DNA from 3 places in the Kitasatospora sp. NA04385 genome. Region 3 is predicted to be linked to each of the others. Evidence: riboswitches for the same ligand, from Rfam matches in the RefSeq annotation. Region 3 holds a riboswitch; each other region holds the start of a gene.
The links. Region 3 has a riboswitch for cobalamin ahead of HUT16_RS01285 (hypothetical protein). Riboswitches for the same ligand answer to the same signal wherever they lie in the genome.
Positions count from the first base shown of each region.

Region 1: another riboswitch for cobalamin. It lies ahead of HUT16_RS22670 (ribonucleoside-diphosphate reductase subunit alpha); the one in region 3 lies ahead of HUT16_RS01285 (hypothetical protein).
Region 2: another riboswitch for cobalamin. It lies ahead of HUT16_RS05700 (HoxN/HupN/NixA family nickel/cobalt transporter); the one in region 3 lies ahead of HUT16_RS01285 (hypothetical protein).

Region 1 is NZ_CP054919.1:5,055,930-5,060,984, reverse strand. Features, by position in the region: gene HUT16_RS22685 (histidine phosphatase family protein) at 1-675, shown strand, start outside; gene HUT16_RS22680 (GlxA family transcriptional regulator) at 750-1,733, opposite strand; gene HUT16_RS22675 (GNAT family N-acetyltransferase) at 2,003-2,509, shown strand; cobalamin riboswitch at 2,703-2,841, shown strand; gene HUT16_RS22670 (ribonucleoside-diphosphate reductase subunit alpha) at 3,017-5,055, shown strand, end outside.
Region 2 is NZ_CP054919.1:1,336,727-1,341,781, reverse strand. Features, by position in the region: gene HUT16_RS05720 (SDR family oxidoreductase) at 1-162, opposite strand, end outside; gene HUT16_RS05715 (helix-turn-helix domain-containing protein) at 256-822, shown strand; gene HUT16_RS05710 (Fpg/Nei family DNA glycosylase) at 900-1,706, shown strand; gene HUT16_RS05705 (DUF6445 family protein) at 1,812-2,504, shown strand; cobalamin riboswitch at 2,588-2,799, shown strand; gene HUT16_RS05700 (HoxN/HupN/NixA family nickel/cobalt transporter) at 2,830-3,945, shown strand; gene HUT16_RS05695 (DMT family transporter) at 3,995-4,840, opposite strand; gene HUT16_RS05690 (XRE family transcriptional regulator) at 4,960-5,055, shown strand, end outside.
Region 3 is NZ_CP054919.1:297,968-303,022, reverse strand. Features, by position in the region: gene HUT16_RS01290 (hypothetical protein) at 658-1,125, opposite strand; gene HUT16_RS37310 (hypothetical protein) at 1,189-1,413, opposite strand; gene HUT16_RS01285 (hypothetical protein) at 1,428-2,231, opposite strand; cobalamin riboswitch at 2,330-2,451, opposite strand; gene HUT16_RS01280 (tetratricopeptide repeat protein) at 2,783-4,912, shown strand; gene HUT16_RS01275 (hypothetical protein) at 4,896-5,055, opposite strand, start outside.

The DNA.
Region 1 (5,055 bases), 4.8 Mb from region 3:
GTCGCCACCCGGCACGGCGAGTCGACCGCCAACGTGGAGTTCCGCCACGCGGACGCCAGCGGGGCGCTCACCGTCCCGATCACCTGCCGGGACGCCGACATCCCGCTCTCCCTGCACGGCCAGGACCAGGCCCGCGAGCTGGGGCGCTGGTGGGCCGCCCGGCCGCCCGCCGACCGGCCCCGCTCGGTGTGGTGCTCCCCGTACGTGCGCACCGCGGAGACCGCCCGGATCGCGCTGGCCCAGGCGTCCGGGCTGGGCGGCGTCCCGGTGGGGCTGGCGGTGCGCTACGACGAGCGGCTGCGGGACCGGGAGCTGGGCGTGCTGGAGATGCTCACCAAGGCGGCGATCGAGCGCGACCACCCGGCGGAGGCCGAGCGGCGGCGGCGGATGGGCGAGCTGTACTACCGGCCGCCCGGCGGGGAGTCCTGGCTGGACGTGGCGCTGCGGGTGCGCGACCTGCTGCGCGACCTGGGCGAGGAGGAGGCGGGGCGGCCGGTGCTGGTGGTGGCGCACGACTGCACCGTGCTGATGCTGCGGCACGTGCTGGACCGGCTGCCCGAGCAGGAGCTGCTCGCACTGGACCCGGTGGCGAACTGCTCGACCAGCGTGTGGCGGGCCCGCGACGGGCGGCTGCGGCCGGCCGGCTGGAACCAGACCGGCCACCTGTCGGGCTGACCCCGCCCCGGCCGTCCCCGGCTGCCCCTCCCCGGCTGCCCGCTGCCCGCCGTCCCCCACTGCCCGCCGCCGCCTCAGCCCGCGGGCTCCGGTTCGACGGGCCGCGCCGGGCCGCCGAACGCCCGCCGGTAGGCCTGCGGGGTGGTGCCGAGCCGGCGGCCGAAGTGGTGCCGCAGCGCGGCGGCGTTGCCGAAGCCGCAGCGGGCGGCGACCTCGTCCACGCTCTGCCCGGTGGACTCCAGCAGGCGCTGGGCGAGCAGCACCCGCTGGCCGGTGAGCCAGCGGTGCGGGGTGGTGCCGGTCTCCTGGCGGAAGCGGCGGGCGAAGGTGCGCGGCGACATGTGGGCGAGCCGGGCCAGCTGGTCGACGCCGGTCTCCCGGTCGACGTGGTGGCGCATCCACTCCAGCACCCCGGCCAGCGACTCGCCGTCGGCCTCGGGCAGCGGGCGGTTGATGAACTGGGCCTGCCCGCCGTCGCGGTGCGGGGCGACCACCATCCGGCGGGCGATCTCCCGGGCCACCTCGGCGCCCTGCACCTTGCGGACCAGGTGCAGGCAGGCGTCGATGCCCGCGGCGGTGCCGGCCGAGGTGATCACGGGGTGGTCGTCGACGTACAGCACGTCGGGTTCGACGGTGGTCAGCGGGAAGCGCTCGGCCATCAGGGCGGCGTAGCGCCAGTGGGTGGTGCAGCGGCGGCCGTCGAGCAGCCCGGCCGCGCCGAGCAGGAAGCTGCCGGAGCAGATCGACAGCAGGTGGGCGCCGCGGTCGTGGGCGGCCCGCAGCGCCGCGCAGAGCTCCTCGGGGTAGTGCTCGCGGACGCCGGTGGCGGTGGCGATCACCAGGTCGGCCCCGGCGATCCGCTCGGGCCCGTGCGGGACGTCGAGGGTGAAGCCCGCGTGGGTGCGCATCGGCCCGGGCCGGTCGCCGACCAGGGCGAAGTCGTAGACCGGCAGGCCGGAGTCGCTCCGGTCCAGGCCGAACACCTCGCAGGCCACCCCCAGTTCGAAGGGGTGGATCTCCTCCAGCACCACGACGGCGACGTTCTCCAGCTTCCGCATCCGCCCAGCATCGCAGTGGCAGGATTTCGTGGCAATGGTGCGTTCCTGCCACTCGTCCCGGCCCGCTCCCGGCGGGACAGTGGAGCCATGACCACCGCGCTCGCCCTGCTGGGCCTCATCGGCAGTTTCGGACTCCTCGGCGTCCTGGTCGGCCGCGACCTGGACCGCAACGGCCGCCACGGCCGCGACAACGCGCACCGCCCGACCGGCTACCCGTTCGACCCGGACCTGGCGGACCCGCGCCGCGGCCGTTCCGGCACACTGGCCGGATGCGCTCCCCGACCGTCCGCCCGCTCGTCCGCCGCGCCCTCGACCGCGACCTCGCCGGAGCCGGGGAGGTCAGCGTCGAGGCCTTCGTCGGCGACGGCCACACCCGCCCCGACTCGCCGTACGTCGAGCTCCTGCGCGACGCCGCCCGCCGCGGCCGGGAGGCCGAGCTCCTGGTCGCCGTCGACGACGCCGGAGCCGTGCTCGGCTGCGTGACCTTCGCCCCCGGCGGCACCGCCTGGGCGGACGTCGCCGGGCCCGCCGAGGGCGAGATCCGGATGCTCGCGGTCGGCGCGGCGGCCCGCGGCCGCGGCGTCGGCCGGGCGCTGGTGGAGGCCGCGATCGGCCGCAGCCGGGAACTCGGGCTGGCCGGGATGGCGTTCTCCACCCGTCCGGCGATGACCGCCGCGCACCGGATCTACGCCGCGCTGGGCTTCGTCCGCAGCCCCGAGCGGGACTGGTCGCCGACGCCCGGCACCGACCTGCTGGTCTACACGATGCGGTTCTGAGGCCCGGGAGTCCCCGGTCCCCTCACCGCTCTTTCGCCTGCCGACGATGCCGCCGCCGGGCTCCGACCGGACTTCGACCGGGCTCCGACCGGACTTCGCCGGGGCCCGGGTCGGGCTCCGGCGGGCGGTTTTCGTTGTCTACGCGCGGCGCCGCCGACGCGACACGCGCTACTACATCTGGTGCTTCCAGCTCCAGCCGCCACTACATGTATGCTCACTCTCGCTGTCGACGCAGGGGAATCCGGTGAGAATCCGGGACTGCCCCGCAACGGTGAGCGGGCTGTAGCGACGCCCGCGGAGTCCGAGGACCTGCCGACGGTGTGCGACACGGCATCCCCGCAGACGCCATGCAGCACAGCTTTGCCGTCCGGTCTCGCGGGCGGACCGGGGGTGGTCTTCGGCGCGCCGGAACGCGTTCTCGTTCCTTCGTGCTGCCCTCCCCTGGCCGCGTGCGGTGCCGGACACCCGTAGAGCCACGTCCGCCGCCGCCACAGGAGAGAGTGCGCCTTGACCGTCGCCGCCTCAGTCACCCTGCCGTCCCAGGGATCCGCCGACGCCTTCACCGATCCCGGTGCGGCGCTGCTCCGGCTGCTCACCGACCGCAGCACCGACCTCCCCCAGGTGGACCCCGGCCACGTCGCCGCCGCCGCGCTGCGCGGCCGCCACGCCGGTTCGGACTTCGCCGAGCTGCGCGGGCTGGCCGTGGAGGCCGCCGCGTCGATGATCGCCGAGGACCCGCAGTACTCGAAGCTGGCCGCCCGCCTGCTGGCGCTGGAGATCCGCGACGAGGCCGCCACCCAGCACGTCACCTCGTTCTCCTCCTCGGTGGCCGTGGGCCACGCCGAGGGCCTGATCGGCAACGCCACCGCCGCGTTCGTGGCCGAGCACGCCGACCTGTTCGACTCGCTGATCGACGAGGCCGGCGACGACCGCTTCGAGTACTTCGGCCTGCGCACCGTGCAGTCCCGCTACCTGCTGCGCCACCCGATCACCCGCAAGGTGGTCGAGACCCCGCAGCACTTCCTGCTCCGCGTGGCGGCGGGCCTGGCGGTGGGAACCTCCGAGGAGTCGGTGCGCGAGGTCGCCGAGCTGTACACCCTGATGAGCCGCCTGGAGTACCTGACCAGCTCCCCGACGCTGTTCAACTCCGGCACCCGGCACCCGCAGATGTCCTCCTGCTACCTGCTGGACTCGCCGCTGGACAACCTGGACTCGATCTACAACCGGTACGCGCAGATCGCCCGGCTGTCCAAGCACGCCGGCGGCATCGGCCTGTCCTACTCGCGGATCCGCTCGCGCGGCTCGCTGATCCGCGGCACCAACGGCCAGTCCAACGGCATCGTGCCGTTCCTGCGCACCCTGGACTCCTCCGTGGCGGCGGTCAACCAGGGCGGCCGGCGCAAGGGCGCGGCCTGCGTGTACCTGGAGACCTGGCACGCCGACATCGAGGAGTTCCTGGAGCTCCGCGACAACACCGGCGAGGAGGCCCGGCGCACCCACAACCTGAACCTGGCGCACTGGATCCCGGACGAGTTCATGCGCCGGGTCAACGCCAACGCCGACTGGTCGCTGTTCTCCCCGGCGGACGTGCCGGAGCTGGTCGACCTGTGGGGCGCCGAGTTCGACGCCGCGTACGTCAAGGCCGAACTGGCGGGCAAGGCCGTGCGCACCATCCCCGCGCAGACCCTGTACGCCCGGATGATGCGCACCCTGGCGCAGACCGGCAACGGCTGGATGACCTTCAAGGATGCCTCCAACCGGGCCGCCAACCAGACCGCGCTGCCGGGCCGCACGGTGCACTCCTCGAACCTGTGCACCGAGATCCTGGAGGTCACCGACGACTCGGAGACCGCGGTCTGCAACCTCGGCTCGGTCAACCTGGGCGCGCACGTCGCCCCCGGCGCCACCGCCGCCGACCTGCTGAACGCGATGGACTGGGACCGCCTGGACGCCACCGTCCGCACCGCGGTGACCTTCCTCGACCGCGTGATCGACATCAACTTCTACCCGACCACCGAGGCCGGGACGTCCAACTCCCGCTGGCGCCCGGTCGGCCTGGGCGTGATGGGCCTGCAGGACGTCTTCTTCCAGCTGCGGATCGACTTCGACTCCGCCGAGGCGGTCGCCCTCTCCACCCTGATCGCCGAGCGCATCATGCTCACCGCGTACGAGCGCTCCGCCGACCTGGCCGAGAAGTTCGGCCGGCACGAGGCGTACGGCGAGACCCGCGCCGCCCGCGGCCAGCTGCACGTCGACCACTTCGGTGCGGCCACCCCGCAGTGGACCGGGCGCTGGGACGCGCTGCGCGCCCGGATCGCCGAGGTGGGCCTGCGCAACTCGCTGCTGCTCGCCATCGCCCCGACCGCGACCATCGCGTCCATCGCCGGCGTCTACGAGTGCATCGAGCCGCAGGTCTCCAACCTGTTCAAGCGCGAGACCCTCTCCGGCGAGTTCCTCCAGGTCAACCCGTACCTGGTGCGCGAGCTCAAGGAGCTCGGCGTCTGGGACCAGCAGACCCGGGACGCGCTGCGCGACGCCAACGGCTC
Region 2 (5,055 bases), 1.0 Mb from region 3:
GTCGTCGAGGTCGCCGCGCCGGACCTCCGCGCCGAGGGCGGTGAGCGCGGCGGCGGAGGCGTCGGAGCGGGCCAGGCCGGTGACCCGGTGGCCGGCGGCGAGCAGGTCGGGGACGAGGGCGGAGCCGAGGTGGCCGCTGGCTCCGGTGACGAAGACGTGCATGGGAGGGACCTCCGAGTGATGAGACCTTGTCCCATCACGATAGCCCGCCGGGCCCGGTGATGCGACCATGTCCCGTCACGTAGAATCCGGATCATGGCCAGATGGGACCCGAACGCCCGCGGACGGCTGGAGCGCGCCGCGCTGGAGCTCTTCGTCCGGCAGGGCTACGACCGCACCACCGTCGCCGAGATCGCCGAGCGCGCGGGCCTGGCCAAGAGCACCTTCTTCCGGCACTTCGCGGACAAGCGCGAGGTGCTCTCCGGCGGCGACGCCCTGGCCCGGCTGCTCACCGGCGCGGTGGCCGCCGCCCCGCCCGGGGCGGGCCCGCGGCGGGCCGCCGAGGCCGCCCTGGCCGCCGCCGGCGCGCAGGCCTTCACCGCCGAGCGCCACGGGACGGTCCGCGAGCGCCAGCAGGTGGTCGCCGCCAACCCCGAGCTGACCGAGCGCGAACTGCTCAAGCGGGAGGCCCTCGCCACCGCCCTCACCGGCGCCCTGCGCGAGCGCGGCGTGCCCGAGCAGGCCGCCGTCCTCACCGCCGAACTCACCCTGCTCGCCCTGCGCACCGCCCTCGCCCGCTGGACCGCCCGCCCCGGCCAGGACTTCACCGCCCTGGCGCTGACCGAGCTGGCCGCCCTGTGCGAGGCCGCCACCGCCCTCTGAGCCGGGCCGTCCCGGTTGTCCGAGCGCCCTGGGAGAATGGACTCCTCGCGACCATCACGATCGAGGAGCTGACGCCGGTGCCCGAGGGGCATGTGATCCACCGCCTGGCCGGGCGGCACGACGAGCTGTTCGGGGGGCGCCCGGTGCGGGTGTCCAGCCCGCAGGGCCGCTTCGCGGAGGGGGCCGCGCTGATCGACGGGCGGGTGCTGGACGAGGCGCAGGCGCACGGCAAGCACCTGTTCCTGGGCTTCGGCGAGCAGTGGCTGCACGTGCACCTGGGGCTGTACGGGACGTACCGGTTCGGCGCGGGGGCCGCCCCGGACCCGGTCGGCCAGGTCCGGCTGCGGATGGTGAACGACACCGGCTACGCCGAGCTGCGCGGTCCGACCGCCTGCGAACTGCTCACCCCCGAGGAGAAGGCCGCCGTCCACCGCCGCCTCGGGCCGGACCCGCTGCGCCCGGGCGACGCGGGCGACGCGGCCTGGCGGCGGATCTCCCGCAGCGGCAGCACGGTCGCCGCCCTGCTGATGGACCAGAAGGTGCTGGCCGGCGTCGGCAACGTGTACCGCGCCGAGGTGCTGTTCCGGCTCGGCATCAGCCCGCACCGCCCCGGCCGCGACCTCTCCCGCCCCGAGTGGGACGCGATCTGGACGGACCTGGTCGCCCTGATGCGCGACGGCGTGGCCGCCGGCCGGATCGACACCGTCCGCCCCGAGCACACCCCCGAGGCGATGGGCCGCCCGCCCCGGGTGGACGACCACGGCGGCGAGGTGTACGTCTACCGGCGGCACGACCAGCCCTGCCTGGTCTGCGCGACCCCGGTCCGCACCGAGGAGCTGGCCGCCCGGAACCTGTTCTGGTGCCCGCGCTGCCAGCGGTCCTGACGCTCCGTCACCGGGCGGCCGCCGGCCCGCCGCCGGGCAAGCCTTGACGCAAGGTTGACCACGTCTTGGGCGAGGCCCCGAAGCGCCGCTCCTATTGTCGGGTCCATGCCCGTGCAACCGTTCCAGGGCCCGCGCCCCACCCCGGCGCTCCCGGTCCTGCCGTACCGCAAGCCCACCAGGGGACGCGACTACTGGGTGCTGGACGACGTCCTGCCGGACCCGGACGCGGTGCGCGCCCGGCACCTGGCGCGCACCGACTGGGACGAGGGCTACCCGCACCGCCCCGAGTCCTGGCCCGGCCTGCGCGCGATGCCCGGGCTGGAGCCGGACGAACTCGCGCACGTCGAGGACCTGGTCCGCCGGTCCACCGGGGCCGAGCGGATCTGGGCGCTGGACGAGGCCGCGGGCGGCACCTTCAACCACAACTGCGTGCAGGTGGTCGGCGCGGGGGAGTGCGAGCCGCGCCCGCACACCGACTCGCGCTCGCTGTGCCGCTACGCCGCCGTGCTGTACCTCAACCCGGCGGTCCCCAAGCACTGCGGCACCAGCTTCCACCGGCAGAGCTTCCCCGGCGGCCGGCTCGGCGGCAACAGCGTGGTCGCCCCGCACGACAACCTGGTGGACGCGCTGGGCACCCGCTTCGTCCCGCCGGACTCCTTCACCGAGGACCTGGTCGTCCCGCACCGCTACAACCGGCTGCTGCTCTACACCGCCAACCTGATCCACACCGCGACCGCCTACCACGGCGCCGCGCTGGAGGAGAAGCGGATGACCTGCGTGTTCTTCTGGATGGCCTGAGCGGCCGTCAGGACCGCGCTGACCTGGCGTGATCTGCGCCACCCGGGCCCGGGTGCGCCCTTGCCGCCGGGCCCGCGCCGGGCCTACGGTGGGCGGGCCGTGGTGCTCGGGAAGCCGGTGCGCCGCGGCGGGCGCGGGAGCGTCCGCCGCGGGAGTCCGGAGCGGCCCTCGCCACTGTGATCGGGGAGTCGTCGGCTCCCACCCCGTGCCACTGGCCGCCCGCGGCCGGGAAGGCCGGGAGCCGGCGCGCAACACCCCGTCAGCCAGGAGACCGGCCGCGGCATCTCACGAAGTGATCCACGAGGTGCTGGAGCGTGATCCGCGGATGACCGCGTCCGAATCGACCCTGCCCGGGAACGCCCCGGGCTCCCCGCTGCCCGCCTTCCGCTGGCGGCGCGAGGACACCCTGCGCACGGCCGGTCTGATGGCGGTCATCCTGGCCCTGCACGCGGTGGCGTTCGGGACGCTGCTGTTCCTGGTCGCGCCGCACGGGTACCGGGTCGGCACCCAGGTGTTCGGCGTCGGCCTGGGCGTCACCGCCTACACCCTGGGCATGCGGCACGCCTTCGACGCCGACCACATCGCGGTGATCGACAACACCACCCGCAAGCTGATGGCGGACGGCCGCCGCCCGGTCTCGGTGGGCTTCTGGTTCGCCCTCGGCCACTCCTCGATGGTGGTGCTGATGGCCGGCCTGGTGGCCGGCGGGGCGGCCCTGGCGGGCACCCTGATGGACGAGGAGTCCACCACCCACCGGGTGCTGGGCACCATCGGCACCACCGCGTCCGGCGCCTTCCTCTACCTGATCGCGGCACTCAACCTGGTGGCCCTGCTGGGCATCTGGCGGGTGTTCCGGGCGATGCGGGCCGGGCAGTACGACGAGGCCGAGCTGGAGAAGCAGCTGAACGCCCGCGGCCTGCTGGCCCGGCTGCTGAACCGGGCCACCCGCTCGATCAGCCGCCCCGGCCAGATGTTCCCGGTCGGCATGGTGCTCGGCCTGGGCTTCGACACCGCCACCGAGGTCACCCTGATGGTGATGGCGGGCTCCGGCGCGGCCTCCGGGCTGCCCTGGTACGCGGTGGTCTGCCTGCCGCTGCTGTTCGCCGCCGGGATGAGCCTGTTCGACACCCTGGACGGCACGTTCATGAACTTCGCCTACCAGTGGGCGTTCTCCCACCCGGTCCGCAAGGTGTACTACAACCTGACCATCACCGGGCTGTCGATCGCGGTGGCCTTCGTGATCGGCACCGTCGAACTGGTCGCGGTGCTGCACGAGAAGTTCGACCTGGCGGACCCGGTCACCGGCTGGATCGCCGGGCTCAGCCTGGACAACGTCGGCTTCGTGATCGTCGGCCTGTTCGTGGTGGTCTGGGCCGCCGCGATCGGCTACTGGCGGATCGCCAGGCGCTCCCGGACGTTCGCGGGGGCGGGCGCGTCCTGACCCGGGCTCCCCGCCGGGGGCGTCCTGACGGGGGCGTCCTGGCGGTGCGTCAGCCGGCGGCCAGGATCAGCGTCCCGGCCACCGCGAGGCCCGCGCCCACCACCTGCACCCGCAGCAGCCGCTCCTTCAGCAGGCCGCGCGCCATCAGCGCGGTGACCACCGGGTAGAGCGAGGCCAGCACGGCCGCCACCGCCACCGAGCCCAGGTGCGAGGCGGCCGCGTACAGGCCGTTCGCGGCCACGTCGGCGACCCCGACGGCGGTCAGCGCGGGCAGTTCGCGCAGACCCGCCCGCAGCCCGAGCGGCCGGCGGCGGGCCGCGGCGGCCAGCATCCCGGCGCCGACCACCGCGTTGGTCAGCCGCTGCACGCACAGCGTCAGCAGCAGGGCGCCGCCCCCGCTGGCCTGCGCGACCAGGGTCAGCACCGCGCCGAAGGCGAAGGCCGCGCCCAGGGTCAGCGCCAGTGCCCGCGGCTGCACCGCGGCCCCGCCGCGCCGCGGGCCGCCGGCCAGGGCGACCCCGGCGACGGCCACCGCGATGCCCAGGCCCTGGACGGCGCCCGGCCGCTCGCCGAGGAACAGGCCGACCCCGATCGGGACCAGCACGCCGACGGTGGCCAGCGGCGACACCACGCCCATCGGCCCGAGCGCCAGCGCCCGGTAGAAGGCCAGCAGGGCGAACGGCCCGATCACGCCCGCCGCCACCGCGCACCAGAGGGCGGGAGAGGCCCCCGGCCAGCCGCCGGTGGCGGTCACCGCGACCGCGAGCACCGCGGCGGCGGCGGTCTGCGAGAGCACCACCACCGTCAGCGCGGGCATCCGCCGGGTGATCGCCCCGCCGCCGTAGTCGGCGACGCCCCAGAGCAGGCTGGCGAGCAGCGCGAACGCGGCGCTCACCGGAGGAACCGGTCGGCGGACAGCATGGTGGACCCCGCAGTACAGTCGGTGGATCTGTCGATGCCGCCGCAGCATAGTTCAACCTGCTGCACCCTCCCAACCAGAATATTGGACTGCCCGTGCCGGACGCCGATCTCGTCACCCAGGCCCTCGCCCGCAACCTCAAGCGCCTGCGCCTCGACCGCGGCCACACCCTGGACGCCCTGGCCGCCCGT
Region 3 (5,055 bases):
GCACGCGGAGGAGTACGGCGACAGCAAGACGCCTCGCTGCCGCTGGTCATGCTGTTCACGTCCTCCCGAGCGAGCGGGGATGGTCCCGCGCTGCCCCTCGGGTGGGATCAAGCCTAGGCTTGCTCCCCCGCGCCCGCGTGGAGTGCAGGGTGGCCCGGTGCGGTCGGTGAAGGCGAACACCCGGTCAGGGAGGTGTTCCAGGACATGTTCGATGCGGTCGAGGTCGGGTCGTTGGAGTTCTTCCGGGTCCTAGTGCTCTGGAAGGTGGTCCTGCGGCGGGCCGGCAGGGTGCGCAGGGTCTCGCGGTCCAGCCGGGTGGTGGCCGTCTGTGCGGCGAAGCCCTCGTTGTCGGGGCTGAGGTGGTGGGGACGGCCTCCCGCGGGGGCGGCCGTGCCCGTCTGGTCGAAGCGGTGGACGACGTCGCGGATGGGGCCGTCGTCTGCCGGAAGTGCACCGGGCGGCCCGTTCCGTGGCGTGCGATGTGTTGCAGTCTGCGGCTCCCGTCCTCGGACGGCCTCCTGGTTCTGACCGGTTCTGCCGCCGAACCTTCGGACACCGGCTGGATGTTGCGGCCGTCCAGCCGGTGTCCGGCACGCCGATGCCGATCCACCGATCCGGTGGACGTTTCCGGTCACAGCGCCAGTAGCGGCCTCGGGGTCAGGGGGCGGTGATGCCCGGCTGGGAGCCCGCGCCGAAGGCCCAGCCTTCGACCTCGCCCGGGGCCGGGTCGTAGCTGCCCGCGCCCAGGCTGCTGTAGCTCCACGCCCCGCCGTGCGAGGCGTGCCAGTACGACCAGTACGCCGACGCGGGCGCGCCGTTGCACGGGTTCGGCAGCACGTTGATCTGGCAGACGAAGCCCGGGAACCGCGGGTGGAAGGCGTAGGAGAACCCGGCGCCGGTCAGCGCGGCCAGCCCGCTGGACGGGTCGCCGAGCGCGCACCCGGTCTGGATCGTGCCGCCCAGCGCGGTGAAGTCCACCACGACGGTGACACCGGTCGTCCCGCTGCACGCCGCCGCGTGCGCGGGCGGCGCGGCCGCGGTCGACGCGCCCAGCAGCGCGGCGGTCAGGGCCGCGGCGGCGGCCAGCGGGGCGAGCGGACGGCGGAACGCGGTGGTACGGAACATCGGACGCCTCCTCGGCGGACGGAACGGGAACGTGCGTGGGGGAGTGGCCGCAGCGGTCCGGGGTCAGTGCGCGCAGGCCGGGGCCGGTGCGGCGGGGCGGGCGCCGTGCGCGCTCAGGGTCGCCAGCGGTGCGCCCGACAGCCCGAGGACGGCCTGCGCGGTGGCCCGGGGCGCGGTGGCCGGGTCCAGCCCGGTCGCGTCGTAGGCGACCGCGCCCCGGTCGGCGGCCGGTGCGCCGCAGCCCGCCTGGAGCGAGCGGACGAAGGCCCGGGCCTGCAACCCCGCCACCGGACGGCCCCCGGTCAGCAGCGCCTGCGCGGCCAGCCCGGTGGAGTTCGCGTTGCCCGCGCTCCCCCCGGCCGCCGCCAGCGAACCGTCCGCGCCCTGGTGCGCCACCAGCCAGGACAGCCCGGCCCGCGCCGCGGCGCCCGGCCGGTCGCCGCCAGCGCCTGCGCGGCCAGCGCCGTCGCGTCCGGGTCGGAGGTGCAGACCGGCTGCGCGAAGGCGACCGGGAACCCGCCGTCCGCGCACTGCGCCCCCGCCAGGTAGCCGACCGCCGTCGCCGGCGCCCCGCCGGGGGTGCGGGCCAGCGCGAGCAGCGCGTACGACTGGCCCAGGCTGTTGCTGTAGTCGCCCCACTGCGAGACGTCCGAGAACCGCCCGGACGGCTGCTGCAGGGCCCGCAGCCGCGCCACCAGGTCGACCCCGCCGAACGAGGCCGGGTCCGCGCCGCGCACCTGCGCGGCGAACGCCAGCTTGGCGGTGGCCCCGGCGTACGACTCGCCGACCCCGTCACCCGCGTACCCGGCCAGGTTGGCCGGCTGGGCGAGCCAGGCGGTGGCCCGGGCCGCCGCGTCGTCGGAGACCTTGGCCGCGGCGAACGCCAGCACCGCGTCGACGGTCAGCCCCTGGTCGGGGTAGGAGACCCCGCCGAAACTGCTCTCCAGGTGGTCGCCGCCCACCAGTTGACCGGCCAGCCAGCCCGCGGCCGCCGCGTCCGGGCGCACGGTGACGGGTGGCGCCGCCGCAGCGGTGGCCGCGGGCAGCAGGGCGGTGGCGAGGGCCGCCGTGGCGAGCAGGACGGCGGCGCGAGCGCGCAGTGACATCGGGTCAGCCTCTCCGGACCCGCGGGGCCGGACGCCCGAAGCGCCGCGCGCACGAGCGCGGCACCGGAGCCCCGACCCGCAGTCCGCGACGGGTGGAAGGTATCGGAAGACCCGGCGACGGGCATTCGGGCTCGCCCACCACCTGCGCGGATGGGCCTACCGTTGCGGGACAGCGCCGGAATTCGACCGGACTTCCCCCACCGCCTGGCGTACAGCTGAACTGACGGGCCATCATCGCGGCGACGCCGACGAACGGTCAAGGGGCCCGACGAACGGTCAAGGAGCCCGACGGGCGGCCAAGGGGCCCGACGGGCGGTCAAGGGGCCGGAGCGCGCAGTGGGGGCGCTCGCGGCCGGGCCGCCCCCCGGACGTCCGCCGTGCCGGAGGGGACCGCGCGGGAACCCCGGCGGAGCCCGCGTTCCGGGGTCTTCGGGAGGAAGCGGAAGGACGCGTGCTGACGGAGCGTGGCGTGCAGGCTACGGTTGGGCTCGTCAGGTGGCGCACGCAGGCGGCAGCGATGTCGGCCGAGCACGGTTGTGGGGGTACGGGGCATGATCGATCCGCTGTCGGTCACGGCGGTCACGGGGGTGCTGGGCGCGGTCGGCTCGGCGGTGGCGGGGGAGGCCGGGAAGTGGGCGTGGGAGTCGGTCGGGAACCTCGCGCAGCGGGTGACCGGGCGCCAGGTCGCCGCCCCGGCCGGGGCGGAGGAGCGGGAGGCCGTCGCCCGGCTGCTGGTCGAGGGGGCGCGCAACGACCCGGCGCAGGCCCGGGCGCTGGCCGCCTGGATGAGCGGCCTGGCCGGCGGCGCCCCGGGCCCGGCGGACGCGGTGCCGCGGCTGCTGCCCGCCTCCACCCGGTACTTCACCGACCGCAAGGGGCCGCTCGCCGAACTCGACAAGGAGGCCGGGCGCAAGGCGGACGGCAGCCCGCGCCAGGTGCTGCTGCACGGCCCGGACGGCATCGGCACCAGCGCGGTGGCCATCCACTGGGGCGCCCGCGAGGCGCACCGCTTTCCCGACGGCCAGCTGTACGCCGACCTGCGCGCGGCCGGGCCGGGCGGCGTGCTGGACCCGACGACCGTGCTGCGCCGCTTCCTGCGGCGGCTCGGCGTCCCCGCCGACCACCTGCCCGCCACCGTCGAGGACCGCGCCGAACTGTTCGCCGCGCTGCTCGCCACCCGCCGCCTGCTGGTCGTCCTCGACCACGCCCACTCCGCCGCCCAGCTCCGCCCGCTGCTCACCGCCGCCCCCGGCGTGCTCACCCTGATCACCGCCCGCCGCCCGCTGGCCGGCCTCGACGCGCTGAACGTCGCCGTCGGCCCGCTCGCCGACAAGGACGCCCGCCGCCTGCTCACCGACCTCGCGGGCAAGCACGCCGTCACCGCCGCCAAGGCCGCCCTGCCCGGCGTCCTGGAGCGCTGCGCCGGGTCCCCGTTCGCGCTGCGCGCCGCCGCCCCCGTGCTGGGCGACCTCGCCCCCCGGGCGCTCACCGACCGGCCGGGCGCCGATCCGCTGGAGGCCGCGACCGCCGACCGCTACGCCCGGCTCGCCCCGAACGCGGCGCTGGTGTACCGGCGTTGCGCACTGCGGCCCTGGCCCGCGATCGACGCCCGGGCCGCCGCTGCCGCCACCGGGCTGGCCGAGGCGGAGGCGGCCGAGGCGCTCGACGAACTCGCCGCCGCCGCCCTGCTGGAGACCGCGCTCGACGGCCGGTACCGCTACCGCCCGGCCGTCCGCCGGCACGCCGAGGCCGCGGCGGTGCGCGAGGACGGCCTCGCGGCCTGCGCCACCGCCGTGCACCGCACCGTCGCGCACCACCTGCGGCTGGCCGTCGGCGCCGACCACGCGGCGCTCCCGCAGCGCTGGCACCTCGGGCCGCTGTACGCGGAGATCGGCCCCGACGGGTACCCCGACGAGGCCGCCGCGCTGGCCGTGCTCGGCGCCGAACTGCCCAACCTGGTCGAGGCGGTGGCCGCCGCCGAGGAGTTCGCCGCCCCCGGGACGGTCTGCCAACTGGTCGAGGCGCTGTGGGCGTTGCAGCTGAAGGCCGGGCGGCACGACGAACTGCTGCCCGCGCTGCGGGCCGGTGCCCGGGCCGCGCTCGCCCCGGGCACCGGCGCCCGGACGGCCGCCCGGATGCACGTCCAACTCTCCTTCGCGCTCGCCGAGTTGCAGGAGTACGACGAGGCCGAGCAGCACCTGCTGCTCGCCGCCGACGCCGAGCAGCGGGACGGCCACCTGCGCGGACAGGCCACCGCCGTCGAGACGCTCGGCCTGCTGCGGCTGCGCCAGTGGCGCTACGCCGACGCGCTGGAGTGCTTCGAACGGGCCGTCGGACTGCTCGACGGCATCGGGGACGCGGACAGCGGGCAGGGCGACCTGCCCCGGGCGCGCGCCCTGCTCGGCCGCCACCGGGGGCGGGCGCTGCGCGGGCTGGGCCGGTTCGCGGAGGCCGCGACCTCGATCGAGACGGCGGTGGCGTTCTTCCGGGGCACCGGCGAGGCGTACAACCTCGCCCGGGCGCTGACCGACCTGGTACAGACCCTGATCGACCAGGGCCGCGGGCCGGACGCGCTGCCGCTGCTGGACGAGGCGGCCGTGCTGCTGGAGCGCGGCGGCGCGACCTTCCACCTGGTGCCGATCGGGGTGCTGCGCGACCTGTGCGTCAACCGGCCGGAGTGACCGTCACCCGGTGAACCGCGCCGCCGGAGCGGACCGTCAGCACCCCCGGCACCGGCCCGGCGGCCAGCAGCGCGGAGGCCGCCGCAGCCGGGTCGATCCCGTCGTCGGCGCCCGCCAACTCCAGTGCGGCGCCCGAGCGGTGG